4 regions of the Arthrobacter sp. fls2-241-R2A-172 genome follow, and region 1 is predicted to be linked to each of the others. Evidence: riboswitches for the same ligand, from Rfam matches in the RefSeq annotation. Region 1 holds a riboswitch; each other region holds the start of a gene.
The links. A riboswitch is a leader RNA that binds a small molecule or an ion and turns the genes downstream of it on or off. The one in region 1 is predicted to bind cyclic di-AMP.

Region 1 (7,207 bases):
ATGGCAGACCACTTGGTGGTGGTGGATTTCAGTAGCGCCGTCAGCTCGGCGTTCGCGGTGCTCCCGCCCGGACCGCCTCCTGCACCACCAAAGTCGCGGCTTCCAGTGTCCAGTCCTGCTCGGGTGTCCAGTCCTGCCCGGGCGCCAAAGCCGCCGCTGGCCGCACCGGCAGGTCCCGACGTCGGAATTGAACCCGAGTGCGGAGTCGCCGCAGTAGCCACGGTCCATGCCCCGGATCCGAGACCGCCGGCGAGCAACGACAACACGACGACGGCGGCAGCAGGCAGCCGCCGGAGGCCACCCTTGAGCCTGGTGCCACCCAGTTGATCCACACGAAGCAGGAGAGCGGCTGCAGCAAGGACACCAAGAACCACCACCACGATACGCAGCCACGGCAGCCACGAGGCATCCCGGCCGAGGAGTACCGCGGACCACAGCGCACTTCCCAGCACCACCACTGCCAGCACGATCCGGGGCATCCACGACGCCCGGCCGCGCCAGAGTTCGACGCATCCGATGCCGACAAGTGCGGCAATAGCCGGTGCCAAGGCCACTGCATAGTACGGGTGGACGATGCCGCTCATGAAGCTGAAGATGCCGGCCGTGACAACCAGCCAGCCGCCCCACATCAGCAGGGCAGCGCGGCTTCGCGACGTGCGGGCTTCGCGGCGGGTAAACCACAGCCCGGCCACCAGCAGGATCAACGCCGCGGGCAGGAGCCATGAGACTTCACCGCCAAAGCTGGTCCCGAACATACGGCCCAGTCCCGCAGCGCCACCAAAGCCACCGCCACCGAAGCCACCGCCCGGCAGACCGCCACCGAAGCCCCCGCCGCCCGGCAGACCGCCGTCCGCACCGGAACCGCCGGGCATGCCGCCGCCGGCGCCGCCCTCACCCGAACCGGTGATGCGCCCCAGCCCGTTGTAGCCGAAGGTGAGTTCCAGGAAGCTGTTTCCCTCCGAGCCGGCCATATAAGGCCTGGCCGACGCCGGAGTCAGCTGGAAGATCGCAATGTAGGTACCCGCCACGGCAACGATGCCCGCGCCCGCAGCAAGGAGGTGCAGGATCCGCTTGCCCAGAGTTGTGGGAGCGGCCCACAGATAGGCCAGTGCCAAACCCGGCACGATCAGGAACCCTTGGAGCATCTTGCTCAGGAAAGCCAGCCCCACCACTGCGCCTGCCGCGGCCAACCATTTCAAGCCGGCCTTCTCAATGGCGCGGGTTGTCAGGTATGCGGCCAACACCAGGCACAACGTCAGCATGGCGTCGGGGTTGTTGAAGCGGAACATCAGGGCAGCAACGGGGGTCAGCGCCAAAGCGCCACCGGCGAGGAGCCCTGCCGCGGGACCGGACACGCGCTTGACCGTCAGGTACAGAAGCCCGACGGCGGCGACCCCCATGAGAGCCTCCGGAACCAGCATGCTGGTAGGGGAGAAGCCGAAGATCCTGCCAACCAAGGCCGGAATCCAGAGGGATGCCGGCGGCTTGTCCACCGTGATCGCATTGCCGGCATCGAGGGAGCCGAAAAAGAGTGCCGTCCAGTCCTTGGTGCCTGCTTGGATAGCTGCGGCGTAGAAAGAGTTGGCGTATCCGGTGGCGGCAAGGTTCCAGAGATAGAGGAACGCGGTCCCCACCAGAAGCCCGGCGGCGGACGGTCGTACCCAGCGTGGTTGCTGTCCGAAAACGAGGCGCTGCAGGCGGGTTGGTGTTTCCGGGGACTTCACAGGTTCGTCAACGGCATGGCTTGGCTGAAGGGCGGTGATCATTTCGCTGGCACCTCTGTGGTCTTGTCGGAACCCTCGGTTTGAGGGGCTGGTGTGGCGGGTCGGCGGAACACCCACAGGCGGAACAACAGGAAGCGGGCCACGGTCGCGGCGAGGTTCGCGCCAACTACCGTTGCCACCTCAAGCCAGCGGTCCGGCGTCGTGGTTCCGTGCACCAGGGCCAGCGCGCCCGAGGTGAGTGCCAGGCCGATGCAGAAAACAATCAAGCCTTCAAAGTGGTGGCGGGCGTGGCTGCCGCCCTGGATGCCGAACGTGAAGCGCCGGTTGGCGGCTGTGTTGGCGACGGCCGTCACGATCAGGGCCAGGAAGTTGGCGAGCTGCGGGTCCATGAATCCCCGGCACAGCAGGAAGATCAGCAGGTAGGCCACTGTGGACGCCGCGCCGATCACCGCAAAGCGCACCAGTTGCCCGAACAGGCTGGCTCGTGGGGTCGATTCCGATGTTCGCGACGACGCCGGCAATGGGCCGCGGGCCAAGGCCGCGCGCAGTTCGGGGACAGGGATGCGCCCGGTGACGAGGTCGCGCGTCAGGCGCGCCATTCCGCGGAGGTCGGCCAGGGCGGTTCGTACGACGTCGACACTTGAGTTCGGATCGTCCGTCCAGTCGACGGGGACTTCATGGACGCGGAGGCCGCAGCGCTCGGCCAGGACCAGGAGTTCGGTGTCGAAGAACCAGGCGTTGTCCAGGGTGTGGGGGAGGATCCTGTGGGCGACGTCTGCCCGGATGGCCTTGAAACCGCATTGGGCATCCGAGAACCGGGCGCCCATGAGCGTATGCAGGAGGACGTTGTAGCTGCGGGAGACGAACTCGCGCTTGGGCCCGCGGACAACACGGGAGTTGCGGGAGAGCCGCGTCCCGATGGCAAGGTCCGAATGGCCGGAAATCAGGGGAGCCAGCAGCGGGGCCAGGGCAGCCAGGTCCGTGGAGAGGTCCACGTCCATGTAGGCGAGCACCGGGGACGGGGAGGCGAGCCAGACCTGCCGGAGGGCGTTGCCCCGGCCTTTCTCCTCGAAGCGCATGACGCCGATTTCGGGGAGCTCGCGGGCCAGGCGCTCGGCGATCTTCAAGGTGTTGTCCGTGCTCGCATTGTCCGCGACCGTGATGCGGAACGTATGCGGGAACGTCTCCACCAAGTGCCCGTGCAAGCGGCGCAGGCATTCCTCGAGGTCGGTCTCTTCGTTGTGGACGGGAATGGTGACGTCCAGGACAGGGACCGTGGTCCGTGTGTCCACGGGAAAGCGCCGCGGCTGCCGGTAAGGCAAGGCAGGAGCGGCGAAGGTCCCCGAATGGGCGGGGTTCGGCAGCGCACTGGTGGCGGGATCTATGAGCGTCATGCATTCACAGTGAGGCCGCCGATTGTGAGTGCTTTAGGCGGAAGCTGTGACGCGACTGTGTAAGTCTCCCGTTCCGGGAACGCGAAAAGCCGCCCCCGGAACGGGAGCGGCTTTTCGGGAAAGCTCTTGGCTTAGTACCAGTTGTTGGCCAAGTGGAAGGCCAGGGCGGCCGACGGGGATCCGTAGCGTTCCTTGATGTAGTTCAGGCCCCACTTGATCTGGGTCTGGTAGTTGGTCTGCCAGTCCGCACCGGCAGAAGCCATCTTGCCGGCCGGAAGCGACTGGACAATACCGTACGCACCGCTGGAAGCGTTGGTGGCAGTGGTCCGCCATCCTGATTCCTTCTCCCACAGCGTGTTCAGGGCGGTCATTTCGCCCGCGCCCCAGCCGTAGCTGCCAAGGATGCTGGCGGCGTAGGCCTTCGCACCGGCGGGATCGTCCACTGCCTTCGGGGCGGCAGCAGCGGCTGCAGCCTGGGCAGCGGCGGCGGCAGCAGCGTCGGCGGCCTGCTCGGCGGCAGCGTCAGCAGCGGCCTTGTCGGCAGCAGCCTTCTCGGCAGCGGCTTGATCGGCAGCTGCCTTGTCGGCGGCAGCCTGCACGGCAGCGGCCTGATCAGCGGCGAGCTTGTCGGCTGCGGCCTTGTCGGCGGCGGCCTTGTCTGCAGCAGCCCGGTCGGCTGCACCCTTGGCAGCTGCGGCGTCCATCGAAGCGGAAACTTCAGCGGACTTGTTGGTGCTGACCTGTGCAGCGGCCTGGGTGCCGGCTACACGGCTTGCCTCGGGGAGGTTCAAGGCTGCGTTGGCGGCGGTACCGAGCGATGCAACGCCCAGTGCAGCGGCGATGACGCCCGCTACAACAGGCATGCGCTTGCCGGACTTGCCCTCACGGGCGGCCTTTTTGAGGACGGTCTGCGACTTGGTCAACTGGGTGTCGTTCTGGTCGCGGTGACGCGCGGAAGGGCGCGTCTGATCGTTAAATTCAGACATTTGTGATTACCTCTCAGCGCCTGCGGAGTTAGCTGTCGGGTTCGGATGAGGTCATCCGGCCGCGCATCACGCTGCGGCTTTACCCCAAGGGCCGGCAAAATGCCTGGGCCCGGAGACTCTGGGTCCCCCGTCTCTGCCTCGGTGAAAGATCGGACTCCGGGAAGTGGCAGAGCTCGGCGCATCCCGGATGTGGGCCGGTTAGGGGCAACCCACCCTTTCGACGGTACAGGAGGTTTCCGCAGAAGTCACATTTAGGTAACAGAGATCACGAAGTCGGTGAGTCGTCTTGCCGGATTCTTTGCAGGCGTTCGGTAGTGGCGGTAGGCAGCCGCAGGGCGAACTCGGTGCGCCCCGGCCTGGACGTCACTTCGACGCTTCCGCCGTGCGCTTGAACGATGGATTCCACTATCGACAAGCCCAACCCCGAGGTCCCTTCCGAGCCCGATCTCGCCGCGTCGGCACGGGCAAAACGGGAGAAGATGCGGCTCTGGAATTCCTGCGGTATGCCAGGACCGTTGTCGGTCACGGTCACCACTGCGCTGCCATCCGCGGAGAGCATGACTCCAGTGACCACCGTTGTTCCCGGGTCGGTGTGTTTGCGGGCATTCGAGAGCAGGTTCGCCAGCACCTGGTGCAATTGCGTGGCATCGCCGCGTACGGTGACGGGCTCCCCGGGGAGCTGCAGTTGCCAGATGTGGTCCGGCGCCATGACTTTTTCGTCACTCACGGTCTCGACCACCAACTGGGTCAGGTCCACGTCCGTGACCTTCAACGGCTGGCCCTCGTCCAACCTCGCCAGCAACAGCAGGTCCTCCACCAGCGTAGTCATGCGTTCGGACTGGCTTTGTACCCGGGCCAAGGACTTCCTGCCGTCGTCCGTAAAGGTCTCGGTCATCCGAAGCAGCTCGGTGTAGCCACGGATGGCGGTCAGCGGCGTCCGGAGCTCGTGCGAGGCATCGGCAACGAACTGCCTCACTTTGGTCTCGCTCTCCTGACGGGCCTCCAACGCGCTGGAGACGTTGTTCAGCATCTGGTTCAGGGCGTGGCCCACGCTCCCCACTTCGGTCCCGGGATGGGAGGCCGACGGCGGGACGCGCACCGCAAGTGCCACTTCACCGGCGTCGAGAGGCAGCCGTGAAACCTTGGTGGCGACATCGGAAAGCTGCTCCAGGGGCCGCATGGTGCGACGGATGATCACGGTCCCCACAAGGCCGATCACCACCAGGCCGCCCAGTGACACCAGAACCATGGTCCAGACCAGCGAAGCCTCTGCGGTCTGCTTGTCCGCGAGCGGCAGGCCAGTGACGATCACGTCGCCGTAATTGGTCTTCACGGCCATAAGCCGGTAATCGCCGTTGGACAGCGAACGGTCAACCGGGCCGTCACCTGTCGGCAGCGCGAGCAGGACCTGCTCATCGTCGGCGGACAAGGAGACGCGATTGCCCCGCGCGTCGATCAACCCGGAGCTGCGCACCGTTGAGCCGTCGATACGGGCGCTCAGCGTGCCGGCCGCCTGACCGCGGGCCTCCAGCGGGTCCGGGCGTCCTGTCGGGGAGTTTGGAAAGCTCGACGGCGGTCTGCCGAATAGGTCCGCGCGGAGCGAGGCCTGCTCCAGCTGCCTGTCGAGCTGCTTGTTGAAGACCATATCCATCGAGGCGTAGCTGACCACCCCGACTGCGCCGCAAATGGCCACCAGCAAAGCCATCGCCACCAGGACCAGGCGAGTGCGCAAATGCCAGGTGGAGGGATTGAGCCAATTGCGCTGCTGGCTTCTGGCAACCCCGGAGAGTGCGCTCAAGGCTTAGTCCGCAGGTTTGATGACATAGCCGGCTCCGCGAACGGTATGGATCATTGGAGGGTGTTTCGCTTCGATCTTCTTGCGGAGATAGGAAATGTAGAGCTCCACGATGTTGGCTTGGCCGCCGAAGTCGTAGTCCCACACCCGGTCAAGGATTTGTGCTTTGCTGACCACCCGTTTCGGGTTCTCCATGAGATAGCGCAGGAGTTCGAACTGGGTTGCCGTCAGGGCAATGTCCTCCCCGGCGCGGGTGACCTCCCGGGTGTCCACGTTCAGGATCAGATCACCCACAACGAGCTCAGCGGTGTCCATCGCAGCGACACCTGAGCGCTGGACCAGCCGGTGCAGGCGAAGCAGCACTTCTTCCATGCTGAAGGGTTTGGTGACGTAGTCGTCTCCTCCGGCCGCGAGGCCCACGATGCGATCCTGCACGGCATCCTTTGCTGTCAGGAACAGGGCAGGAACCTCCGGGGCGAAGGCCCGTATCCGGTTAAGGACTTCCACGCCGTCAAAACCGGGGAGCATCACGTCAAGCACCAGGACGTCGGGGCGGAATTCCTTGGCGAGCTTTACGGCTTGGGGTCCATCAGCGGCCACGCCCACCGACCAGCCGGCCATGCGAAGGCCCATGCTCATGAGCTCGGCAAGGCTTGGCTCGTCATCTACCACCAGGGCGCGGATGGGTGAGCCATCGGGGTGGGTGAGCTGGGGGAGGTTGTTGGTCATGGAGTGCGGGGATGCCATGTGACAACTCTCCATTCTGCTGGTTTGCCCGGGCTGAGCCGCTCCTGTGAGGACCCTGTGAAGTCAACACTAGCGAGGTGGGAGCTCCGGGGCACGGCAATCCACAGGTCACAGGATCAACTACTCCTCAACACAGCTTCCGCACAGCCGGCGGACTGACGCTGGGGCGTAATCGGACAACAACAGACAAGAAAGAGCATCATGAGCGAGCAGAAATTCCCCGAGAACCAGCAATTCCCCCAAGACCCAGCGCCGCGGCTACCCCAGCAGGCGACCCCCGCAGGCCGGGAGCCCGGAGGCCAGGAGCCTGAAGCCGTCCGGACGCCGCCCGCACAACCCATCGACCGCAACCCCGGGTCGTCCTGGGCGTGGGGCGAGGCCCCGCCTGCTCAGCCCCCAAGCAGCCAACCCGGCAGCAACGGTTCCGGCTGGGGCTTGCCGCTCGTGGACAACGATAAGGCGAACGACGGGGCGAACGACAAGGAGGGAGTGCGGAACCGGTGGACCGTCAAGAGGACGCTGATAGTGGCTGGTGTTGCCGTGGCGGTAGCGGCAGGTACG
Region 2 (7,207 bases), 370 kb from region 1:
AGATCTGGTTGGAGGAAACAGATGCGCCGCCGCCGACGATCGCGCCGAGGGCATCCACCTGCAGGACCCGGTCAACGTTGGGGATGTTGCCATCCTTGTCAACGGTCCCTGCTTCGTTGGCCAGGCCGACCATGGTGCCCATCGCGTCGAAGAAGATGCTCAAAAGGATCACGAATGCCAGGAGCGCTGCGGCAATAAAGCCGAGGTGTTCAAACGCGCCGAAGGGGTTGGCCTTCCCTATGAGGGACAGGTCCGGTGCACCCCACTTGGTCAGGGTCGGGGCAACAAGGGACCAGCCGCGCGGGTTGATGTTGGTGCCGTCGTTGCTCGGGCCGATGTGGAGCGTGAACTCAAGGATGGCGGCCAAAGCCGTCGATGCCACGATGCCGATCAGGATGGCGCCACGGACCTTGCGGACCACCAGTGCGATGGTCAGGATCAGGCCGAAGGCAAACACCAGGGTGGGCCAGCCGAGCAGTTTCCCGTCGACGCCCAATCCCAGCGGAACGGTTGTGCCAGCGGCGTCAGGGATGCGGCGGACAAACCCTGCATTGACCAGGCCGATCAGGGCGATGAAGAGGCCGATGCCCACCACGATCGCTGTCTTGAGCGCTTCCGGTACGGCTTTGAACACGGCGGTACGGAAACCGGTGAGCACCAGGATCAGCATGGTCAGGCCCGAGAGCACCACAAGGCCCATCATGTCCGGCCATGTCAGGCCCGGGTGCGAGGCGACGGTCACCGCTACGAACGCGTTAACGCCCAGGCCCGTGGCCACGGCGAACGGGTGCTTGGCCCAGGCGCCCATGAGGATGGTCAGGATGCCCGCGACGAATGCCGTGGTGGCCGCGACGGCGGTGAATCCCAGCGACGCTCCGCTGGAATCCTGCCCGGAAAGGATCAGGGGGTTGAGGACCACGATGTAGCTCATGGCGAAGAAGGTTGCGAAGCCGCCTCGGATTTCCCGGGAGTATGTGGAGCCACGCTCGGAAATTTTGAAGTAGCGGTCGATGGCAGAACCTTGTTTAAGCATGAAGGACTCCGGGGATCGAGGGGAGTGTGCCCTCAAATCCTATGCCGTCGGATATGGGCCCCCTGACGATTCGCCTAGTCTGTAAGGAAGCCAACACTAGGAGAAACCGCCCCATGCGCACCATCCGCCCGCTTCTGGCCGCCGTCGTTGCCGCCCTGGCCTTCGCATCCGCTTTGCTGTTTTCCGCGGGCCCGGCCTCCGCGCACGACGTCGCCGAATCCACAGCGCCGGCCAACGGCTCCAGCGTGGCAGCTGTCCCGGCGTCGGTCTCCATCACGTTCAACAACCGGCCGCTGGCCATCGGATCGGGCGTTACGGTCACTGCGGGTGGCGAAAACTGGGCGGATGGGCCCGTCGAAATCATCGACAACCAGGCGGTCCAGAAGATCCGAGAAGGCGCGCCGGCCGGCGAATACACCGTGGTCTGGAGGGTCGTTAGCTCCGACTCGCACCCCATCGAGGGCACCTTCACGTTCAAGGCCGCTGCTGGAAGCACGACGGCGACGAGCGGCACCGCGGGCGCCGCGCCGTCGTCGTCAGCACCTTCCAATACGGTCCCGACGGCGGGAACTGCCGCACCCGGAACGGCCACCAGCACCCCGGCCGCGGACGCATCGCAACCCTTCCCGTGGAGCATCGTGGGACTGGCCGTGGTTGCTATCGGCCTCGTTGTTTATCTCGCCGTTACCGCACGTAAGAAACTTGCAGCCTCGAACGACTCAGATGCGGGCGATTCCGCGGAATAACAGGCTTTTCTACGTAGCTGCGAATATCTCGGATTGGTCACTGCGACACGCCAAAACCCCGGTTCTCGTTACTTAAATGTGACTTCGGCGAGATCATCGCGTACCGTAGTAGCTGTGCCTGTTCCACGTAGCGGGCACTTCCGGCCTGATTGCCTAGCTCTGCCGCAGTCCGGAATCCGTTCGCAGACAAACCTTACGGCAGAGACGGGGAACCCAATTTAGGTCGCTTTCGAGCGTGCCTTGGGGTGAAGTCACGATGCTTCCGCTGAACAGCGGGGGATAGTGGCCGGGTGACTCCCATCCGAATCCGACAGCTAACCTCGCAGGCATCGGGAGAGGCTTTTTCATGTCTTCAAGCATTCTTCGCGGCCGTCGTAAGGCGGACAGCGTACGTCCTAATCCGTTCATCTCCATCTCCAAGGCAGTCGCCAGCAACGCTTCCGGCGCTGGCCGCCAAGCAGCTGTTATCGCAGCGGCTTCGGGCCTTGTCCTGACCGGCTCCATCGCTGCCCACGCAGCCGAGACCCCGGTTCAGCGTGACTCCAGCCCCGCCACGGTCGCCGAGACCGTTTCCGAGGCTCCCACCAAGGTTGTAACCGCCGCAGCTACGGCTACCGTCAACTTCGAGCGCCCTGCTGTTGCTTCCGTAGCAGCTCCGGTCATCGAGAAGCCGGCTCCCGTCGTCGAGGCACCTGTTGCCAAGAAAGCAGCAGTGGCAGCAACTGCACCAGCCGCTCCTGTAGCAAAGGCTGCCGCGTCAGTTGCAGCCGCTCCGGCCGCCGCTGCTCCTGCAGCCGCTGCACCGGCCGTCGGTGGAGTCAACGCCGCCATGGTCGCCTCGGCTTACGCCCAGATCGGCATCATGCAGGACTGCACCGCCATGGTGGAGCGGGCCCTCGGCTCCGCAGGTATCCCCGTTGGTGACCTCGCGCCCATGCAGTTCATGAACTACGGCAAGGTCGTCAGCAGCCCCCAGCCCGGCGACATGATCGTCCAGTCCGGCCACGTTGCAATCTACATCGGCAACGGCCAGGCCATCAGCGGTGGCATCAACGGCAACCAGACGGGTATCCACCCGATCAGCTGGTTGACCGCAACTGGTCCCATCACGTACGTACGCGCAGGCGCATAAGCCTCACGCTTCAGTTCAAAGGCCGGCATCTTCGAAGATTCATTCTTCGAGGGTGCCGGCCTTTGGCGTTAAGAAATGTGCGCAAAAGTTCCAGTGGCGGTGAAGCGGCCGTCCTAGGCGATGGCTACGCCGCTTCCGGCCATGCCGTTGCCTGCCGGTAGGGCCACCCTGGCGGAAATTGCCTGCCCCACAGCTTTGGCCTGCCGAAGGACTTCTTTGGGAGTCGGGGTAATGAGTTCTCCGACGCCTACAAGGTGCATCCCCACGGCACGCATTGCCGCGGCGAAATTCTGGCCGACGGCAATTCCAAGTTCTGCCAGCATCCGGCGCAGCTGGCTCTGGGCGCAGCGCGTCACCACGACGTGGTCGGCCAGCAGGACACCTTGGGCGGTGTGGACCGCCCACTGACGGGGAGTGGATTCGAGGGGGCCGAAAACGATCCTGCCCCGGAGGGTGGCCGATGCGGTGCTTCCGGTGGGGCCGTGCCCTATTTGCTGCGACGGGTCGGAGCCCAGGAAATCCAGGCGAACGGCGCGGGTGGTGCTGCGAACGTCCAATTGATGGTTGGCGGCGTAGTTGCGCAGGTGGCGGAGAATCTCGCTGCGTTCCTGCATGGCGGGATCGGCGATGTCGCAGCGCTGGAGCATTCCAGTGTGGGTCGAAGGCCCGGTGGCTGAGAGCGATCCGAACCCGTCAACGACGATGGAGCCCACCCCGTAGCGGCTAAGCTCGCTGGCAACAGCCAGACCGGAGAGGCCAGCGCCGATGACCACTGTGGTGGTTCGTTCCGTGCCGGAATCAGGCGTGAGTGACACTGCTTGGTTCCTCCTTGACGTGTGTGCCCTGCGGCATCGCGTGGGATCGCGTCCGAGTTCCCCAAGCGGCCGCAAATTAACAGCCGGGGTGTGTCATGAGACACGCTGCCCGGCTATTCGGTGACTCGAACACTACCGAACTTTTTCGGCCATGGGTAGCCTTCCCGGCGTCGTGTTTTTCGTGTCCGCCAGCAGGCCGATCCCGTGTGGTTTGAACTGAGCCCGGACCGTTATGCACATAGCCCGAAGTCGCCTTGATTCGGCACTTCCGACCGAGAATAGTGGGCATTGGAAGGAGAGATTCCAAGATTCTCCTACCCCGGCCATTGACATTTGAAGAGTCAGGGAATCCAGTGCGGAGAACCTCTGGCAGAATAGCCGGAACATCAAGCAGTAGGTGGAGAGGCGGGCCCCATGGACCAGCACGAAGGACACAATGAAGTGCCACGCGATGGCGAGGAATCGGCGGTTGCTCCCGGCGGCATCGTCGTTGGAGTGGACGGATCCGAGCACGGCCAGTGCGCCTTGGTCTGGGCAGCGCGTGAAGCAGAGCGTCGCCAGCTCCCCTTGCATATCGTCACGGCCTACTCGGTCCCCATTTTTGCCGCATCTGGTCTGGACGGAGGCTACGCCACCGTGGACGACTCCGTCATCCGCGAAGGCGCCGATGCAATCGTCAAGCAAGCCATGGACAAGGTTTCTGCCTATTCGATCGACGTGGATGCTTCGGTCGAAAACGGTGATGCCGCAGGTGTCCTCCTCGACCTCTCGGCTGAAGCAGCGCTTCTGGTCTTCGGGAGCCGGGGCCGCGGCGGATTCGTTGGGCGCCTCCTGGGGTCGGTGAGCAGTGCTTTGCCCGCCCATGCCAAGTGCCCCACGGTGACCGTACCGCTGTACTGCGCGGACCGCCTTGGGGAGAGCACCGAGGACAAACACATCAAAGCCGAGCACGCCAAGGCCGGCCCCCGTACCGTCGAGAATGTTGTGGCAGTAGGCGTGGACGGCTCCGAGCAGGCCCGCGTAGCTGTTCTCGAGGCTGCGGAGCAGGCACAGCGCATGGGCGCCAAGCTCCGTGTGATCTGCGCTGTTCCCCAATACAGTGGTTCCCTCGCGTGGGTACCGGCCCCACTTGATCGCGATGCCCTCTTCGCCGACATCAAAGTGCAGTTGGATGCCGGCTTGGCGTGGCTTCAGAGCCATTTCCCGCGACTGACCATAGAGACAGAGCTCCGGGACGGCGCTCCGGTGGATGTCCTGGTCGAAACAAGCCGCGCCGTTGAGCTCGTGGTCCTCGGCACCCGTGGCCGCGGCGGATTCGCCGGGATGCTCCTTGGGTCCACGTCTGATGGAGTCCTCCATCACGCGAAGGGGCCGGTGCTGGTGGTTCCGGACCGGGAAGATCCGCGGCTTGCCGATCGGCCCAATTTCGGGCCAATGCTCGGCGCAGCTTAGCGGCAGGGATCCCCAGCGATGGACAGCCAGCAGCCACTGAACCAGCCGGAGGGCCACCCGGCTGGCCCTCGCAAGGCCGCCCAGGGTTTCATCGTGGACATCGCCAAAATACGGGGGAGCATGCTTTCAGAGGTTGGCGGGAAGGCCGCCAACCTCGGTGAACTGGTTAGCGCGGGACTGCCTGTCCCGCCCGGGTTTTGCCTCACCACCCACGCGTACCGGCGGGCACTCGCTGCCGCTGGCTTGGATACAGTCCTTCGCGAACTCTTTGAGGCGGGGTCCACGGATACTGGCACGTTGAACAGCCTGGCTGCCCGCGCCCGGTCAGTGGTGCTCGACGCCGGTATCCCAGGCGAAGTCGCGGAGGCGGTCCTCGCGGCATACCGGGAGCTCGGCGAGGAGGTGCCCGTGGCCGTCAGGTCGTCTGCAACTGCGGAGGACCTGCCCGGCGCCAGCTTTGCCGGTCAGCAGGACACCTTCCTCAACGTCGTGGGTGCAGAGGCGGTCCTCGATGCCGTAGGCCGCTGTTGGGCGTCCCTCTGGACAGACCGCGCCGTCAGCTACCGGACCACCAACGGGGTTGACCATTCATCTGTGGCCCTCGCGGTGGTCATTCAGGAGATGGTTGCTTCCGCTACGGCAGGTGTCATGTTTACAGCCAATCCGGTCACCGGGAAGCGCCACGAGGCTGTGATAGACGCGTCCCCCGGTTTGGGAGAGGCCGTTGTGTCAGGGGCGGTGAACCCGGACCAGTATGTGGTGGACATCAACAGCCGGACCATCGTAAAACGAAGCCTGGGTGACAGGCTCGTGGAGATCCGGCCGCTGCCCGGTGGCGGCACGGAACGGATAGAACGGGCCGCGTCGGAGCAGTCCGGTGGGCCCGCACTGGAAGCTTGCCTGGATGATCGGCAGGTCCTGGACCTCGCCGGGTTGGCCCGCCGGGTAGAGCAGCACTACGGGGCACCCCAGGACACAGAATGGGCCATCGACGGCGCGGGCAAGCTCTGGCTGACACAATCCCGGCCCATCACCACGCTGTATCCGCAGATGACCCGGCATCCTCCGCTCCCAGGAGAGCACGCGTTCTTGAATTTCAGCCTTGCCCAGGGTCTTACCCGGCCATTAACGCCTATGGGCTTGGCGGGCATCCGCCTAGTGGCCTCTTGCGTCGCGACAACGGCGTCCTTCGATGTGCCGGATCCACGCTCGGGCCCACCGGCCTATTACGAAGCCGGGCAGCGCATCTTCTTCGATCTCACGGCGGTGCTGCGGAGCCGGATTGGCCGCGCCATTGTTCCCCGGGTGTTCGATGTCATGGAAGCCCGCTCCGCAATGCTGATGCGGGAGCTTTTCGAGGACCCGCGATTCTCAGTGACCATCAAAACACCCCTGAAGCTGATCCGGCACGTAGGACCAGTGGCCGCCAAGTACCGTGTCCCGGAGTCATTTCTCCGCGGGTTGTTCGCTCCTGCTTCAGCCATGAAACGTGTGGACCGGCTCTCTGCGGAACTCCGCCGTTCCTTTTCCGTCCCCGAGAACGCCACTCCCCATCAACGGATTGCGTATGTCCAAAGAATCCTGGGCGAACGGGTATTTCCCACGGTGCCCACCGTGTTGCCACTTCCAGTGCTCGGCTTCGCCATGCTCGCCCTGGTGCGCCGTCTCCTGGGGGCACAAGCTCCGTACAGCGAACTTCAAACCGTCATCCGCGGCCTCGCCGACAACGTGACCACGCAGATGGACCTGGCCCTGTGGCACCTTGCCTCGGACATCCGGCAAGACCCCGATGCCACGTCTTTCATGGTGGGCCGCACGGCAGGGGAGTTGGCGGTCCACTACCGGGATGCCACACTTCCGCCCGTCGCCCAGTCCGGGATGAAGGCCTTCCTTCTGGAATACGGGCACCGGGCAGTGGCTGAAATCGACCTCGGCATGCCGCGATGGGCGGACGATCCAACCCATGTCCTTGGAGTCGTGGCCAATTACCTGCGCCTTGAACCCGGAGCGGATACTCCGGACCAGCAGT
Region 3 (7,207 bases), on a different contig from region 1:
GAACCTCAGGGCCTACAACCACGACGGCGGCTGCACCGCCCGATGCCTGCAGGGCATGCGAAAGGAGGGTGGCGCCGTCGTACGTTAAGGACGGCTTGGGCACGCCACCGAGGCGGGTGGCCCTGCCACCCGCCAGGACGACGGCGTTGAACTCCATCCGCCCAGATTACCCGGGGCGGGCGGAGTCGTCAGAAATCGATCAGGCAGCGGATTCCGGCAACAGGAACGGGTCCCAGTCCGGCGCAGGTTTCTCGAGTTCCTTGATCTGCCACATGGTTCCCTGGGGCACGCCGGGTTTGAAACGAAGTTTCCAACCCATCTCAGCCAGCGTGTGGTCGCTCTTGGCGTTGTTGCATTTCAAGCACGCCGCAACCAGGTTTTCCCAGGAATCCGCGCCGCCCCTGGATTTGGGGTGGACGTGGTCTATGGTGTGCGCTGTCTTCCCGCAGTAGGCGCAGCGGTGACCGTCGCGGCGAAGGACGCCCCGGCGGCTCACAGCGGTGATCCTGTTGTACTTGGGACGGATGTAGCGGTTGAGGAGGATCACGGATGGTCGTCCGAGAATCTCCTGTGGCCCGACGACAGGCTCGTCGCCTTCGGCCACTACGCTCGCTTTCCCAGTCAGCACAAGGACCAGCGCCCGGCGGAATGTTATTACCGCCAGCGGTTCATATCCAGCATTCAGAACGAGTGTGCGCATGCACGTACCTCTTCACGGCCGCACCCGTCAGGGGCACGAGGGCCGGCTGCCCTCTGCATGTACGGGCTGTGGATCGACAAGATAAGGGTAAGCACTTATATGCCGTATCAACGAATTTTTCTGTCGTTTCCCGTGCGGTGTCGGCAAATGTTCATGCGTGGTTAAAGCGGAACACCCCGTCGGCCGAAGCCTGCGGGGTGTTCCAAAAGGTACGTTATTAGCCGTTGACGCGGATGAAAACCGGGCCGGAGCCGACGTTGACGCTGAACAATGCCGTGGTGGATCCGTTCCATCCACCGTGCACTGCCATGCCGTTTCCGACGTAGACAGCGATGTGGGCCTGCCCGGCCAAACCGCCGTTGGCGTAGTAGGCGAGGTCGCCCGGCTGGGCTTCTGCAGCACTGACGGTACGGCCCAAGGAGAGGTACCCGGCCGGCCAGTCATGGAAGTGGATGCCCACGGCTGCCAGGGAGTTGGTCACCAGCATGGTGCAGTCCTGGGTCACGCCGAGCTGGGCGTAAGCTGCGGCGGCGATAGCTGCACCGAGGCCGCTGGAAGCTGCCGGAGCCTTGGCAGACGTAGCCGAGCTGTTGACGGCAAGCGTCGCGTTGCCGGTGGAAGCAGCCGTGTTGGCGCCCTCCGTGGCCTTGGCTTCTGCCTTGGCGGGGGCCTTCTTCTCCACGGGAGCCGGAGCTTCAACCGTGGTGACGACGGGCCGTTCGTAGGAAATGGCTACCGTGGAGTCCGCAGCGATGGTCGACTGGACCACTGCCTGGACATCGAGGGTGGACGTCGCGGTGGATTCACGGTCAACGTTGGTTTCGGCGGCGTTGGCCGCGACACCGCTGGTCAGGACCAGACCGGAAGCCGCTGCGATGACGGCGGCCTGGCGGCCCACAGTACCGGCGTTGCCGCCGACAGCCTTGGCGATGATGGCAAGCGAGCTGGTCTTGGGGGCCTCAGCGCGATGCCGTGCAACCTTGTTTGCACTGGTCATGATTTTCTCTTTTCGTATCCGCGTGCAGTGGGGTTACACGCGGGTAATGGGCGGCCAGCACTTGGGGGCATGCTGGCCGGCCACGAACCGGATGTTTTCTAGCGAAGGGTGAAGAAGGAAGAGGTGCCCGTGGAGGCTGCCGAGTGCAGGAGAGTGCCCTGGCTCGGGTTCAGTGCGCTGATCATCATGCCGTTGCCGACGTAGATGCCGACGTGGGCTCCGCCGTTCTGCATGACGAGGTCACCGGGCTGGGGGTTGCTGGTGGGCTTCATGGCCGTCCAGGCGTTGACGCGGGGAATGCTGATGCCGGCCTGCGCGTAGACCCACTGGGTGAAGCCGGAGCAGTCCCAGCCGTTGGGGGTGGTGCCGCCCCATACGTAGGGGTGGCCGATACCGGTGTAGGCAATGGCGGCGAGGCCCGAAGCAGCAGCGCTTGCAGCACCGTCCGTAACCTCGGAGGACTTTGCGGTGACTGCTGCTGCGGCGTCCTGGCTACCAGCGGCGCGCTGGGTGACCTGCGATGCACGCTGGACAACCTTGGGGGCTTCCTTGGTGGCCACGACCGGGCTCTCGAAGGCCACGGTGGCGGTTGGCTCTGCGGTGACGACGGCGGTTGCCACCATCTGCTGGGTGCTGGAGGCTTCCGACTTGGAGACGTCCGTATCAGCTGCCGTAGCCGGAAGACCGGCGGTCAGGACAAGGCCCGAAGCTGCTGCCAGGACGACGGCCTGACGGCCAACCGAACCGGCGTTGGACGAAACAGCCTTGGAAAGAGTGTTCAAGGGGTTCGTACGAACCGTTTCAGCGCGGTGGCGCGCAGGGGTAGTGCGTGATGACACGTAGGTAGCCTCTCCCAATGCCTGCGAGGTGAGCTGTCGGATTCGGATGGGAGTCATCCGGCCGCGTTGCTTCAAGGAAGCTTTTGCGACTTAACCCCAAGGCCTTCTATCGAAGACCAAAAGTGGTTCCCCCGCCCCTGCCAGACGATTTATGCGAACGGACCTTGAGTGGTGGCAGAGCTAGGCAATCCACTCAAGTGCATCGGCCCCCTAAAAAGCCGATGCGCTTTGTACGGTACAACAGTTGAACGCGAATGTCACATTCAGGTCACGGGGTGTCGCAAAATGCGAGAGGCGACCATCAACTGGCTTAGAGCCAGCCCATGGGGTCTACAACTTCTCCGTTGACCTGGACCTCGAAGTGGAGGTGGCAGCCGGTGGAAGCGCCCGTGGTGCCGCTCAACGCGACGGTATCGCCACGGGTGACGGTCTGCCCGACCTTGACGTTGAAGGACGACAGGTGGTTATAGGTGGTCTCGAGGCCGTTGCCGTGGTCCACTACCACGCGGTTGCCTCCGCCATACTCGTGCCATCCGGCGAAAGTGACCTTGCCCGTGGCAGCCGCATGCACCGCGGTGCCGCACTGGGCAACGAAGTCCTGGCCGCGGTGGAAGTCTCCCGTGCCGCCCGTGAGGGGGCTGACCCGGTAGCCGAACGGCGAGGCCGTGACCAGGCTGTCCAAGGGGCTGGCAAGCGTGCCTACGGACGAGGCGCGCTGGATGCTGCCGACCGACTGGGCGCTGAGCAATTGCTTCAGCTTGCCGTCGGGGTCAGCTGCGGTTGCGACGGCGGCGCGGCTAAAGTCGATTTTTGCCGATGCGGCCGCGGAAACCTCTGGCTGGCTGCCGCCGGAAACGGCGAGGGCGGACTCGGACTGGCCCGACTCCGACGTTGCCATCACGGGGCTTGTGGCCGGCAGTCCGACAGTCAGCGCCAAGCCGGTGGCAGCGAGGGCTACTCCGGCTTTCTGGCCGACACCACTGGCTGCGGCGAAATCGGCAACCTGGCGCAATGGGCTCTTACGGCGGCGGACTTGGCGCTCAGTGTCACGGGGCCGGACCTCCATTGTTGCGCGGGCTGGCCGCAGCTCAACAGCGGGGCCGGTGGCGCGGCGACGACCCCTGACGTTCTGCGATGTCAAACTCTGTTCCTCTCTGGAAAGCCTGCGAAGTTAGCTGTCGGATTCGGGTCAGAGAGTTCAAAGACCCGGTCCGCACGAAGCGCTCATGGCACACAGGTATCCCAGGAGGGACTTGCGTAAATGGGCACTTCTGCTGCGGACTTCACCCCAAGGCTGCTTCTTTAGACAGCCGCTTGTGGTTCCCCCGCCTCTGCCAGTGGTGGATGGCACACCTGATCCGCTGGCAGAGCTCGGCTCCGGATCAGGTAACGCTTTGGTATCGGCGCTAGTAGATAACTATAGGCGATTAAAGCCTGCAGTAATAAATTCGTTATCAACAGGACGACGCACGCCCTTATCATCAATCCCGGAAAACCGCAGGTCACATTGTCCCGCGGGGCACAAAAGTGAGGTTTGACACGGCATACCCGAGGATGCGGCGCCCCGAAGGGAGGTCAGCCCAGGGAGACGAACACGTGGGCCGCAACTTCCGGTGGAAGCTCAAGCGCTCCCTCGATGCCGGGAACCCGGACAGAAATGTACTCGCCGACGCGTTCCAATGACACCGCTGCCCCGGGACGGATTCCGCCTTCGTCCAGTTGGGTGAGGAGTTCGGGCTCCACCTGGATGGGCTCGGCAAGCCGGCTGACCACCACGCGGGAATCGGCGGCGTAGCCATCCATGGCCTGCAGCAGGTTGATGTCGAGCCGCGGAATGGTCTGCGTCGGCAGGCCGCCCAGGGCTTCGAGTCCTGGAATCGGATTGCCGTAAGGCGACTCGGTGGGGTGTTCAAGGAGTTCGTAGAGCCGGCGTTCAACCCGCTCACTCATCACGTGTTCCCAACGGCACGCTTCGTCATGGACGTACGCCCAGTCGAGGCCAATGACATCGGCAAGGAGCCGCTCCGCGAGACGGTGCTTTCGCATGACCTCGGTGGCGCGCTTGCGGCCCATCTGGGTCAGTTCAAGGTGACGGTCGTTGGATACGATCACCAGGCCATCGCGCTCCATGCGGCCGATGGTTTGTGAAACCGTGGGGCCGGAGTGCCGCAGGCGCTCGGCGATGCGGGCCCTGAGCGCCACAATGTTCTCTTCTTCAAGCTCCAAAATGGTCCGAAGATACATCTCAGTGGTATCGATCAGATCCGTCATCCAGCTCAGCTCTCCTCGAACGCAGTTTCCTTGCGTAATCTCCACCGTACCGCGTCCTTGGCCAGGGCAGCCGGTGTGTACCGCTGGCCCTTGAACGCCGACACCCAGCCTAGCTTATTTGGAATTACTCTGGATAATTCCGGTCGCATCCTGTTGCTTCGCATTCCACGTGGCGGACTATGACGGATGCAGGTTACAGCCCCCGGGCCGAGTCAGGCAGAATTGGGAAGTCGAAGGGGCAGCGGATGCCACCTGCCACGACCCATCTCTAGCCGATACCCATTGGAGCCACACGTGAGCGACAACAGCATCACCATTCCCGCCGATCTGCTGCCCAAGGACGGACGCTTCGGCGCAGGACCGTCCAAGGTCCGCCCGGAACAGATCGAGGCGTTGTCTGCCGCATCGGCCACCATCCTGGGCACCTCCCACCGGCAGGCCCCGGTCAAGAACCTCGTGGGATCGGTACGGGAAGGACTCAGCCAGTTCTTCCGCGCACCCGAGGGATACGAGGTTGTCCTCGGCGTCGGCGGATCAACCGCCTTCTGGGACGTCGCCGCATTCGGCCTGGTGGAGAAGAAAGCACAGCACCTGTCCTTTGGCGAGTTCGGTTCGAAGTTCGCCGCCGCCACCAACAAAGCCCCGTTCCTTGATGCTTCCTCCATCATCAAGTCCGATCCCGGCACCCGCCCCGTGGCGCAACCCGAAGCCGGCGTCGATGTCTACGCGTGGCCCCAGAACGAGACGTCCACGGGTGTGGCAGCTCCCGTCAAGCGGGTCCAGGGCGCCGACGAAGGATCACTGGTCCTGGTGGACGCCACCTCCGCTGCCGGCGGCCTGGACGTCGACGTCTCGGAGTCCGACGTCTACTACTTCGCCCCGCAGAAGAACTTCGCATCAGATGGCGGGCTGTGGCTCGGCCTCTTCTCCCCCGCAGCCCTGGAACGCGCTGCCCGCATCAAGGCATCCGGGCGCTGGATCCCGGATTTCCTGGACCTGCAGACCGCCATCGACAACTCCAAGCTCAACCAGACGTACAACACGCCGTCGTTGTCCACCCTGGTGACCCTGGACGCCCAGGTTCAGTGGTTGAACAGCAACGGCGGCCTGGACTTTGCCAGCAAGCGCACGGCGGACTCCGCCAACCGGATCTACTCCTGGGCCGAAGCCTCCGAGTACGCCACCCCGTTTGTGGCCAAGGCAGAGGACCGCTCCAACGTCATTGCCACCATCGACTTCGACGACTCCATTGACGCGGCCGCGATCGCCAAGGTCCTCCGCGCCAACGGCGTGGTGGACACGGAGCCGTACCGCAAGCTGGGCCGCAACCAGTTGCGTATTGCCACGTTCGTCGCCATTGAGCCGGACGATGTCTCAGCGCTCCTTGCCAGCATCGACTACGTCGTGGGTGAACTGAAGAAGTAACCCTCGGCGGGTAGTCAGCCGGACCCGAGGGTCGGCGTCGTTCGGTCAGCCCGGACGGCGCCGTCGCCGCTTAACGGGCGGTGCCGCCGTCGCCCTCTTCCGTACCCGGAGGGGCAAGCAGCGACTCCACCCGGAAATGTTTCAGGCCACGCGCCCGCCGGTCAAAGCGGAGCCTCAGCTGTTTGGCCCGGATGATCCAGACCAAACCCACGACGGCGGTGCTGATGCCGGCTATTGCGGCTACGCCCACCGCCCAGCGCGGACCGCCGACGTTGGCCACCCAACCCACCAGCGGGGCACCAATGGGTGTCCCGCCCATGAAGATCGCCATGTACAAGGACATCACCCTGCCCCGCATAACGGCCTCCGTGGTCGATTGCACGTATCCGTTGGCACTGGTGATGAGGGTCAGCGCGAACAGGCCACAGGGAACCAGCGCGAGACCGAAAAGGGTTGCGTTGGGCGCCAGGGCAGCGAGCGTGCTGGAGACCCCGAAGCCTCCCGCCGCCAGGAAGATCAGCCTGAGGCGGGGCCGGCCGCGTCGGGCCGCGAGCAATGCCCCGGTTACCGAGCCGATGGCCATGATGGAACTCAAGGCCCCAAAGGCGCCGGCGTCCATGCCGAACTGGGTGCCTACCATCGCGGCGATGAACAGCGGAAAGTTGAGTCCGAAGGTGCCCACGATGAAGATGGCCACCAGGACCACTTGGATATCAGGCCTTCCCCGGACGTACCGCAGGCCTTCGCGGATGCGCCCTTTACCTGGTGCCGCACGTGGTTGTGCCCGCAGTGACGACGCCGGAATCAGTTTGAGCGCCCAGAGCATCGCGGCGAAGGACACCGTGTTGATGAGGAAGACCCATCCCGGCCCCACCACCACAGTCAGGACACCGGACACTGCCGGACCGATCATCCGGGCTACGTTGAAGGATGCGCTGTTCAGTGCCACCGCGTTGGGCAGGTAATCATCGGTGA
Region 4 (7,207 bases), on a different contig from region 1:
CTATCCCACCGAAAAGCGGCTGGCCGGCATCAAGGTGCCTGTGCTGGTCCTGCGCGGAAGCCGGGACCAGGTGGCAGGCCCCGACTGGTCGCTCCGGCTCTCCCGAACCGTGGACCAAGGGCGCTTGGTGGAGATTCCCGGAGTGGGGCACGTAGCGCAGCATATGCGGCCGCAAGCGGTGGGGGACGCCATCCGCAGCTTCGTCGCCGCGACCACACAGCACAGTTAGGCCACCCAGCACAGCTAGGCGCTGGGGCACGACGCCGGAGCCTGGGTTGGGTGCCCCTTGTTGGCTCCGGCGGGATCACGCTAGGCTGGCCAGGCAAGCGAATAGTAAGTCTGCTTACGAAAGGGTTTGACCATGACCAGCTATGACCCGGAAGACGATCCCCAAACCTTCGGCGTGAGCGGCGCGACCGGACCCTTCGACACCACCGCCGATGCGGACAGCATCCACGAAGATCCGGACATGCGCCAGGACGAGGACGACGATCCCGCGGCCTCTGCCAACCCTGATCCCCTGGACGGCAACGTCACGGGATTGGAGCCAGGCGGAGGGGTACCCCCGGGCGAAACGCCGCCGGCCGAAGGCAGCATGAGCAGCGACCAGGGACACGAAGAGTAATTTCGTCGCTACCCCGCTGTTACGTTGCGGGCCGACAACGTAACAGCGGGCTGGCAACGTTCTACGGCAGGCTCAGGATCTCCCCGAGATCGTAATCGGCAGGCTCCTCCAGTTGCGCGTACGTGCAGCTCTCCGGAGTCCGGTCCGGCCTCCAGCGGCGGAACTGCGTGGTGTGGCGGAACCTGTCGCCCTCCATGTAGTCGTACGCCACTTCGATCACAAGCTCGGGGCGCAGTGGTACAAACGAAAAGTCCTTGCCCCCGCTCCACCTGCTTTGCGCACCAGGCATCCGAGAACCACCGGCAGCCTCGTCCTGCTTGGCCCACTCGCCCCACGGGTGATCAGCGAGATCCACCTGGTAGGGCTCAAGCTCGGCAACCAGTGCTTCCCGCTTGGCCATGGGGAACGATGCCACCACCCCCACGTGGCGCAGCCGACCGGCGTCGTCGTAGAGCCCCAACAACATGGAACCCACCACCTTCGCAGTTTTGTGCCAGCGGAACCCGGCCACCACACAGTCCGCGGTCCGAACATGCTTGGTCTTGAACATCACGCGCTTATTGGGTTGGTAGGTTCCATCCAGCGGCTTGGAGAGAACCCCGTCCAGGCCCGCGCCCTCCAACTGCACGAACCATTCCTTGGCCCGCTCGAGATCCGTTACTGCTGGAGTGACGTAGACAGGCGGTTCGGCCTTGGCAAGAGCGGATTCCAGGATGGCCCGGCGCTCTGAGAACGGCTTGCCCATCAGGTCTTCCTCGCCCAAGGCCAGGATGTCGAACGCGATCATGGAAGCCGGCGTTTTCTCGGCGAGCATCCTGACCCGGCTGTCCGCGGGGTGGATCCGTTGCTGGAGGACCTCGAATTCCAACCTGTTGCCCTCGATCAGGACGATCTCACCGTCGATCACACACTTCTCCGGGAGGTTCTTCCTCAGCGCCTCAACCAGCTCGGGAAAGTAGCGCGTCATGGGCTTCTCGTTGCGGCTGCCCAGGATGACCTCGTCCCCATCCTTGAAAACGATGGTCCGGAAGCCATCCCACTTCGGCTCGTAGTGACCCACATCGGGGATGTCCGGAACTGATTTGGCAAGCATGGGCGAGACGGGCGGCATCACTGGCAGGTCCATAGGAAATGTCTACCCTGCCGTCGGACGCCGAAGCTAGTCTTAGGCGGTGGATATCTTGGCCGTGTTGGGGGCAGTACTCGGAGATCCAGCACCAGCTGCCGGCTCCCGCACCGGCCCCGAAGCGTAGGCGCCCGGAGCCTCCGGTTTAGCCCGACCTACCGTCCGTTACATTAATGTGACTTTACTTTCCGGCTCATGTACCGTCGTAGGGCGACCCGTATCTCCGCTGGGCCGCTTCCGGATTGACGCCGAGCTCTGCCGCAATCCGGGATCCGCCAGACCCGCGGCAGAGGCGGGGGACCCACAGTTCCCGGGCTTGTTTCCAAGCCCTCGGGGTGAAGCCGCTGAGGCGGCCGGACGGCCTCGTCCGAACCCGACAGCTAACCTCGAAGGCGTTGAGAGGCAACCACCATGTCCCCAACCATGGATCAGCCGCGCCGCGCCCTCATCGAACGCGAGCGCACCAAGCCAACCGGACGCCGTCGGGCCGAAGCCAGCGGATCCGCCACAGAACCAGCAACGGCGCCTGAGGCACCAAGCACGACGCCGGAACCCACCGCTGCTGCCAGGCCCACCACGCGCGCGGCCGCCCGTGCAGCGGAGCGGGAAAGGGCAGCCCGGGCTGAAGCCGAACCCGCAGAACCGGCCACCGCCGCGATCCCGGCAGTACGGGCAGCCCAAGCCGCGGCACCGCGGTCGACCACACCGGGCCCTCCCACTGCAGCCATCCCCATCGTCGACGTTGCCAAGCCGGCACCCAAGCCGGACACGCAGCAGTCCACACCATCGGAGCCCGCCACGGCAGCCATCCCCATCGTCGACGTTGCCGGGCCGGCACCTACTCCCGTCCCCGCCAGGACCGGCTTTGGCTCGTCGTCGTCGTTCAACCGCGAACCCCAAGCCGTGCTTCGAAAGGCCGCATCGGTCAAGCAGATGAGCCAGCGTATGGCCGTTGTTGCCGGCGCTGTAGGACTGGTGCTCACGGCGGGAGGCCTCGGCCAGGCCCTTGAGCTGCCGTTCTTCGGCCATGAAACCCCCGCCCAGGATGCGAGCGCCCATGGGGACAGGGAGTCGGGCTCGACTGCGCCCGGGCCTCGGGCTTCCTATTCCACCGCGTCCTCACCATCGGCCTCGTCGGCAGCGCCAACAGCGTCATCCTCATCGGCAGCCGGTCAGCCGGCGACCGTCCCCGAGGCACCTTCTGAAGTGTCGCCGTCGTCGGTTCCGGCCCCGCACGTCTCGCTTGCGGCCCCGGTTTGGGTTCCTTCGGCGGCGCCGTCGGCGGCTAACCCAGCGCCGGGTGCCTCCGCGGCAGTCCCGACGCAGCCTGCCCCGGCCCCCACCGATGTGCCCGCCGATACAGTCACCACGGCACCGTCTCCGGCCCCGACAACCACGCCGACGCCGACCACCACCCCGACGCCCGCGCCGACACCCACGCCGACGTCGCCCGCCACTCCCAAGCCGCGCCCCACCGGGAACCCCACCGCCGGAACGAACCCGCAATCCACTGGGACCGCCCTCGACGCGATCCTGGACGCCGCCAAGAAGGCCGTGAAGTGAGCACCCGGCTACCCCGTACGGCAACGCCGATCGGATGGCATGGCCGGTACTGCACCAGCAGCCGGACCGCCACCTTCAGGCGAAGGATGGGCCGCTGGAGCTGCCAGCGGTTGAGGCGTTCCTAGTCCTCGGATCCCCGAAACAGGGAGCACAGGGCGCCTAGATCCTGGGTCGCCGTGCCCAGCGGTGTGCTTTCAGGGCCGCATGCAGTTCAAGCCGGATCGCGCCGCTCAACGGGTCAGCCCCGATGAGCTGGCGGATCCGGCCCAGCCGGTTGTAGATGCTGCTCCTGTGGAGATGGAGCTTCGCTGCGACGTCCTGGACGGAACCGTCATTGTCGTAGAGCAACTCCAGGACCGGGAGGAGCTCGCCGTTCCTGTCCTGATCCTCCAGCGTCCGGTAGTGGACCGATCCGGTGTCATCCCAGCCACCGGGCGCCAAAAGGCGATCAAAGAGCTGGTAAACCCCTACCGCCCGGCTTTCCACGAGCTCGCCGAGCGGCAGGTCAACCGCGGCAGCCTGGGCCGCTACTTTGGACTGGCGGTAGGCGCTGGAGATCTGCCGGATCACCTGGAATGGTTCACTGATGCCAAGGATGACGCGGTCCACCGTCCTTCCGGCGCGCTTGGCGAGTTCCAGTTGGTAGTGCACCAGCACCTGTGCGTGGTCTGCCCTCCCGCCTGATTCCCGGAACAGGACCACCGAATGCGTCTCGGTTCCGGCACTGAACAAGGCGGCGTTGACACCGATCGTGGACTGCAGCGCCGCCGAGCGGTGGGTGAGGGTTGCTGCGATGGGGTCGACGGCGGACCCGGCACCGTCCGGGTCGAGGATGGTCACCAGCTGCCATGGACCCCGCCCCTGGATTTCCTTCCACCCGGCTACGGCAGCCACCGCGTTGGACTCGCCGTTGCAGGCCGAAAGGAACTCCTGCTCGCGGCGGCGCCGAAACTCTGATTCGGCCGTGTTCGAGTCGAGGAGCAGTCCCGCCAACAGGTCCAGTTCGTCCCGTACGCCGGGCAGTTCGGCGAGTATCGCCGTCGCGCTTTGCTCTTCAACGTCCAACTGCACCCACAGGTAGCCGACCCGGAATCCGCGGACCAGGAGCGGGACGCAGACCCGGCCCAACATCCCGAGTTGGTCGTTGGCGGGAACCACCACCGGGCGTACTGCCGTGGAGATGCCGTGGGACAGCTGCCAGGCGCTGACGTCGGTGGGGACGCGCTTGCTGAGCAGGAAGTTCACGCGGACGCGGTCGGCGTGCGACTGGTTGGAGCTGTAGGCGAGGAGGACGCCGTCGAGGTCTTCCAGTGACAAGCCGCGGCCGAGCTTCAACGCGACGCGTTCTACGATCTGTTCCACGTCCTGCTGCATCTGGAAAGCGTACCAACAGGAGGCGACACCTGACGCTTGAGTGCTCGACAAATGTCGAGTCCATATGAAGAAGATCGTTGAATTTCCGGCCTTTTGCTGACTGGTAGCCCTGGGCTTCCATGTCGCCTGCCTCACAGCCGGATTTATTCTGGAACCACAGCCCGCAACACATTTTCGGCCGAAGAGGCCGCTAACGATGGAGCCCACAAATGATCATCGGCGTCCCCAAAGAAATCAAGAACAACGAATTCCGCGTAGCCATCACGGCCGCAGGTGTCCACGAATTCCGCACGCATGGACACACCGTTCTGGTTGAGCGCGGCGCAGGCCTCGGCTCGGGCATCACCGACGAGGAATACTCGATCGCCGGCGCCGAAATCGTCAACGAAGCCGATGACGTCTGGGGCCGTGCGGACATGGTCATGAAGGTCAAGGAACCCATCGCGGCCGAGTACCACCGCTTCCGCAAGGGCCTGATCCTCTTCACCTACCTGCACCTTGCCGCAGAGCCCGAGCTCACTGCCGAGCTCATCAACTCCGGCGTCACGGCCATCGCCTACGAAACCGTGCAGGAAGGCCGCGCCCTTCCGCTGCTGGCACCGATGTCCGAGGTCGCAGGCCGCCTCTCCGTCGTGGTCGGCGCTTCCTCGCTGATGGCTCCGGCCGGCGGCAAGGGCGTGCTGCTGGGCGGCGTTCCGGGCGTCCGTCCGGCCAAGGTTGTTGTCCTGGGTGCCGGCGTTGCTGGAACCAACGCCGCTGCCATGGCGCTGGGCCTCGGTGCTGATGTCACCATCATGGACATCAACATCAACCGGCTGCGCGAACTCGATGCCCTCTACCAGGGCCGCCTGAAGACCGTTGCCTCCAACGCCTACGAGATCGAGAAGTCAGTTATCGACGCAGATCTCGTGATCGGCTCCGTCCTTATCCCGGGCGCCAAGGCTCCCAAGCTGGTGACCAACGAGCTCGTTGCCCGCATGAAGCCGGGCTCGGTCCTGGTGGACATCGCCGTGGACCAGGGCGGCTGCTTCGAGGACACGCACCCCACCACCCACCAGGAACCGACGTACAAGGTCCACAACTCGATCTTCTACTGCGTTGCCAACATGCCTGGCGCCGTTCCGAACACCTCCACGTACGCACTGACCAACGTCACCCTGCGCTACGCCGTGGCACTGGCCAACCTGGGCGTCAAGGCCGCCTTCGACCGCGACCCCGCCCTGGCTGCCGGCCTCAACATCGCCGCCGGCCACGTGGCACACCACTCCGTTTCCGAGGCGCACAACCTGCCCCTCGTCAACGACTGGCACAGCCTGGTTTCCGCCTAACGGGCAAAACCACAACCGCCCGACGGCGGGGTGCGGCTTCCACACGAAGCCGCACCCCGCCGTCGTGGTTTAAGCCGCGCCGACATGGCAGAAAATGCCAATGTTCCTGACGAACATTGGCATTTTCTGTCACTTCGAGGGGATGGCGGGCGGTGAGGGTTCCAGGCGGATGGGAACGGGTACCGGGAGGTCCGATGGACGAAGCTTTCCCGGGTCGATGGTGGGAGGAACCACGGCCGGAGGCGTCACGGGTACTGCCGGGGGTGTGGGAATGACTCCGTTGCCGGGCTCGCCCCGCGAGGGAACCTTGGGTGCTTTTGTTGCTGCGCTCCCGCCGGGTTGCGCCTGGGAACCGCGTTCATGGGCGCTTGGCTCCGGCAAAACGGGCGCCTGGCCGGGTTGGCTCTGCACAGGAGTGGGCCTGACGTCCCCGGAAGGCGACTCAGTGGTCGAACCCGCCGGGCCACCCTGTTTCGGAGCGGATCCCGCGCCGGGCGCCAGCTGTGAAACCACCGAACCGATGGCTGCCCCAAGATGCTGGAAGGCGCCCGGGATGCCACCCTCGGACGCGGCCGCAGCCGTAGCACCGCCAGCCAGGGAGACAACAACGGCCAGGCCGGCAATGGCAGCGCGGCGCTTCTTCCGTCTCCGCGCGGCAAGTTCGTCGTGTGCGGCAAGTTCGTCGTGTGCGGCAGGTTCGTCGTGTGCGGCAGGTTGGTCGCGCACCGCGGGGGCCGGGACCATCAGCGCCCGGACGGCTTCAGACGGCAGAGGCGCCGTGGCCGCCAGTGAGCGGAGTTCGAGCAGTTCGGCGCGGACCCCGGCATCGCCCTCCAACCCGGAACCGGCCAACAGGTGGTCGATCGCTTCCGCGTCGTGCCGCCCGCGGGGCGGAAAATGTTCGCTCATGATGTGCCGTTCGTTTGTTGTGCCCGTTTCTTCAGTGCGCCCAATGCCCTGCGCTGCAACTGCTTCACCGCTCCTTGCGACTTGCCCATGATGGCCGCTGTCTCCTCAACGGAAAGATCGGCAACGACCCTCAGCGCCAGCACTTCCCGGTAGTCGTCCGCGAGGCCCTCCAGGAGGTCCGAGACCCCCAGGCCAGCGTCCCGCCCAAACGCCTGGTCCTCAGCCGAGGGGGCGCGCCGGCCATCCAGGTCCTGTTCGTAGGGCGTGGAAGCGGGTGTTCGT

Region 2: another riboswitch for cyclic di-AMP. It lies ahead of QRM57_RS00605 (NlpC/P60 family protein); the one in region 1 lies ahead of QRM57_RS02320 (aggregation-promoting factor C-terminal-like domain-containing protein).
Region 3: another riboswitch for cyclic di-AMP. It lies ahead of QRM57_RS06140 (C40 family peptidase); the one in region 1 lies ahead of QRM57_RS02320 (aggregation-promoting factor C-terminal-like domain-containing protein).
Region 4: another riboswitch for cyclic di-AMP. It lies ahead of QRM57_RS11570 (hypothetical protein); the one in region 1 lies ahead of QRM57_RS02320 (aggregation-promoting factor C-terminal-like domain-containing protein).

The regions. Positions count from the first base shown of each region.
Region 1 covers NZ_JARVTB010000001.1:486,796-494,002, forward strand. Annotated here, with positions in the region: gene QRM57_RS02310 (glycosyltransferase family 39 protein) at 1-1,766, opposite strand, end outside; gene QRM57_RS02315 (glycosyltransferase) at 1,763-3,118, opposite strand; gene QRM57_RS02320 (aggregation-promoting factor C-terminal-like domain-containing protein) at 3,250-4,104, opposite strand; cyclic di-AMP (ydaO/yuaA leader) riboswitch at 4,110-4,269, opposite strand; gene QRM57_RS02325 (sensor histidine kinase) at 4,370-5,902, opposite strand; gene QRM57_RS02330 (response regulator transcription factor) at 5,906-6,646, opposite strand; gene QRM57_RS02335 (hypothetical protein) at 6,848-7,207, shown strand, end outside.
Region 2 covers NZ_JARVTB010000001.1:114,820-122,026, forward strand. Annotated here, with positions in the region: gene QRM57_RS00595 (NCS2 family permease) at 1-1,033, opposite strand, end outside; gene QRM57_RS00600 (copper resistance CopC family protein) at 1,147-1,779, shown strand; cyclic di-AMP (ydaO/yuaA leader) riboswitch at 1,954-2,122, shown strand; gene QRM57_RS00605 (NlpC/P60 family protein) at 2,126-2,911, shown strand; gene QRM57_RS00610 (NAD(P)/FAD-dependent oxidoreductase) at 3,025-3,726, opposite strand; gene QRM57_RS00615 (universal stress protein) at 4,141-5,178, shown strand; gene QRM57_RS00620 (PEP/pyruvate-binding domain-containing protein) at 5,197-7,207, shown strand, end outside.
Region 3 covers NZ_JARVTB010000003.1:119,709-126,915, reverse strand. Annotated here, with positions in the region: gene QRM57_RS06155 (NTP transferase domain-containing protein) at 1-157, opposite strand, end outside; gene QRM57_RS06150 (HNH endonuclease) at 200-700, opposite strand; gene QRM57_RS06145 (NlpC/P60 family protein) at 918-1,697, opposite strand; gene QRM57_RS06140 (C40 family peptidase) at 1,796-2,536, opposite strand; cyclic di-AMP (ydaO/yuaA leader) riboswitch at 2,541-2,702, opposite strand; gene QRM57_RS06135 (M23 family metallopeptidase) at 2,847-3,677, opposite strand; cyclic di-AMP (ydaO/yuaA leader) riboswitch at 3,682-3,896, opposite strand; gene QRM57_RS06130 (iron-dependent transcriptional repressor DtxR) at 4,112-4,807, opposite strand; gene serC (phosphoserine transaminase) at 5,102-6,232, shown strand; gene QRM57_RS06120 (MFS transporter) at 6,303-7,207, opposite strand, start outside.
Region 4 covers NZ_JARVTB010000005.1:98,257-105,463, forward strand. Annotated here, with positions in the region: gene QRM57_RS11555 (alpha/beta fold hydrolase) at 1-229, shown strand, start outside; gene QRM57_RS11560 (DUF6480 family protein) at 362-625, shown strand; gene QRM57_RS11565 (ATP-dependent DNA ligase) at 687-1,751, opposite strand; cyclic di-AMP (ydaO/yuaA leader) riboswitch at 2,015-2,160, shown strand; gene QRM57_RS11570 (hypothetical protein) at 2,163-3,314, shown strand; gene QRM57_RS11575 (PucR family transcriptional regulator) at 3,474-4,688, opposite strand; gene ald (alanine dehydrogenase) at 4,898-6,016, shown strand; gene QRM57_RS11585 (hypothetical protein) at 6,146-6,925, opposite strand; gene QRM57_RS11590 (RNA polymerase sigma factor) at 6,922-7,207, opposite strand, start outside.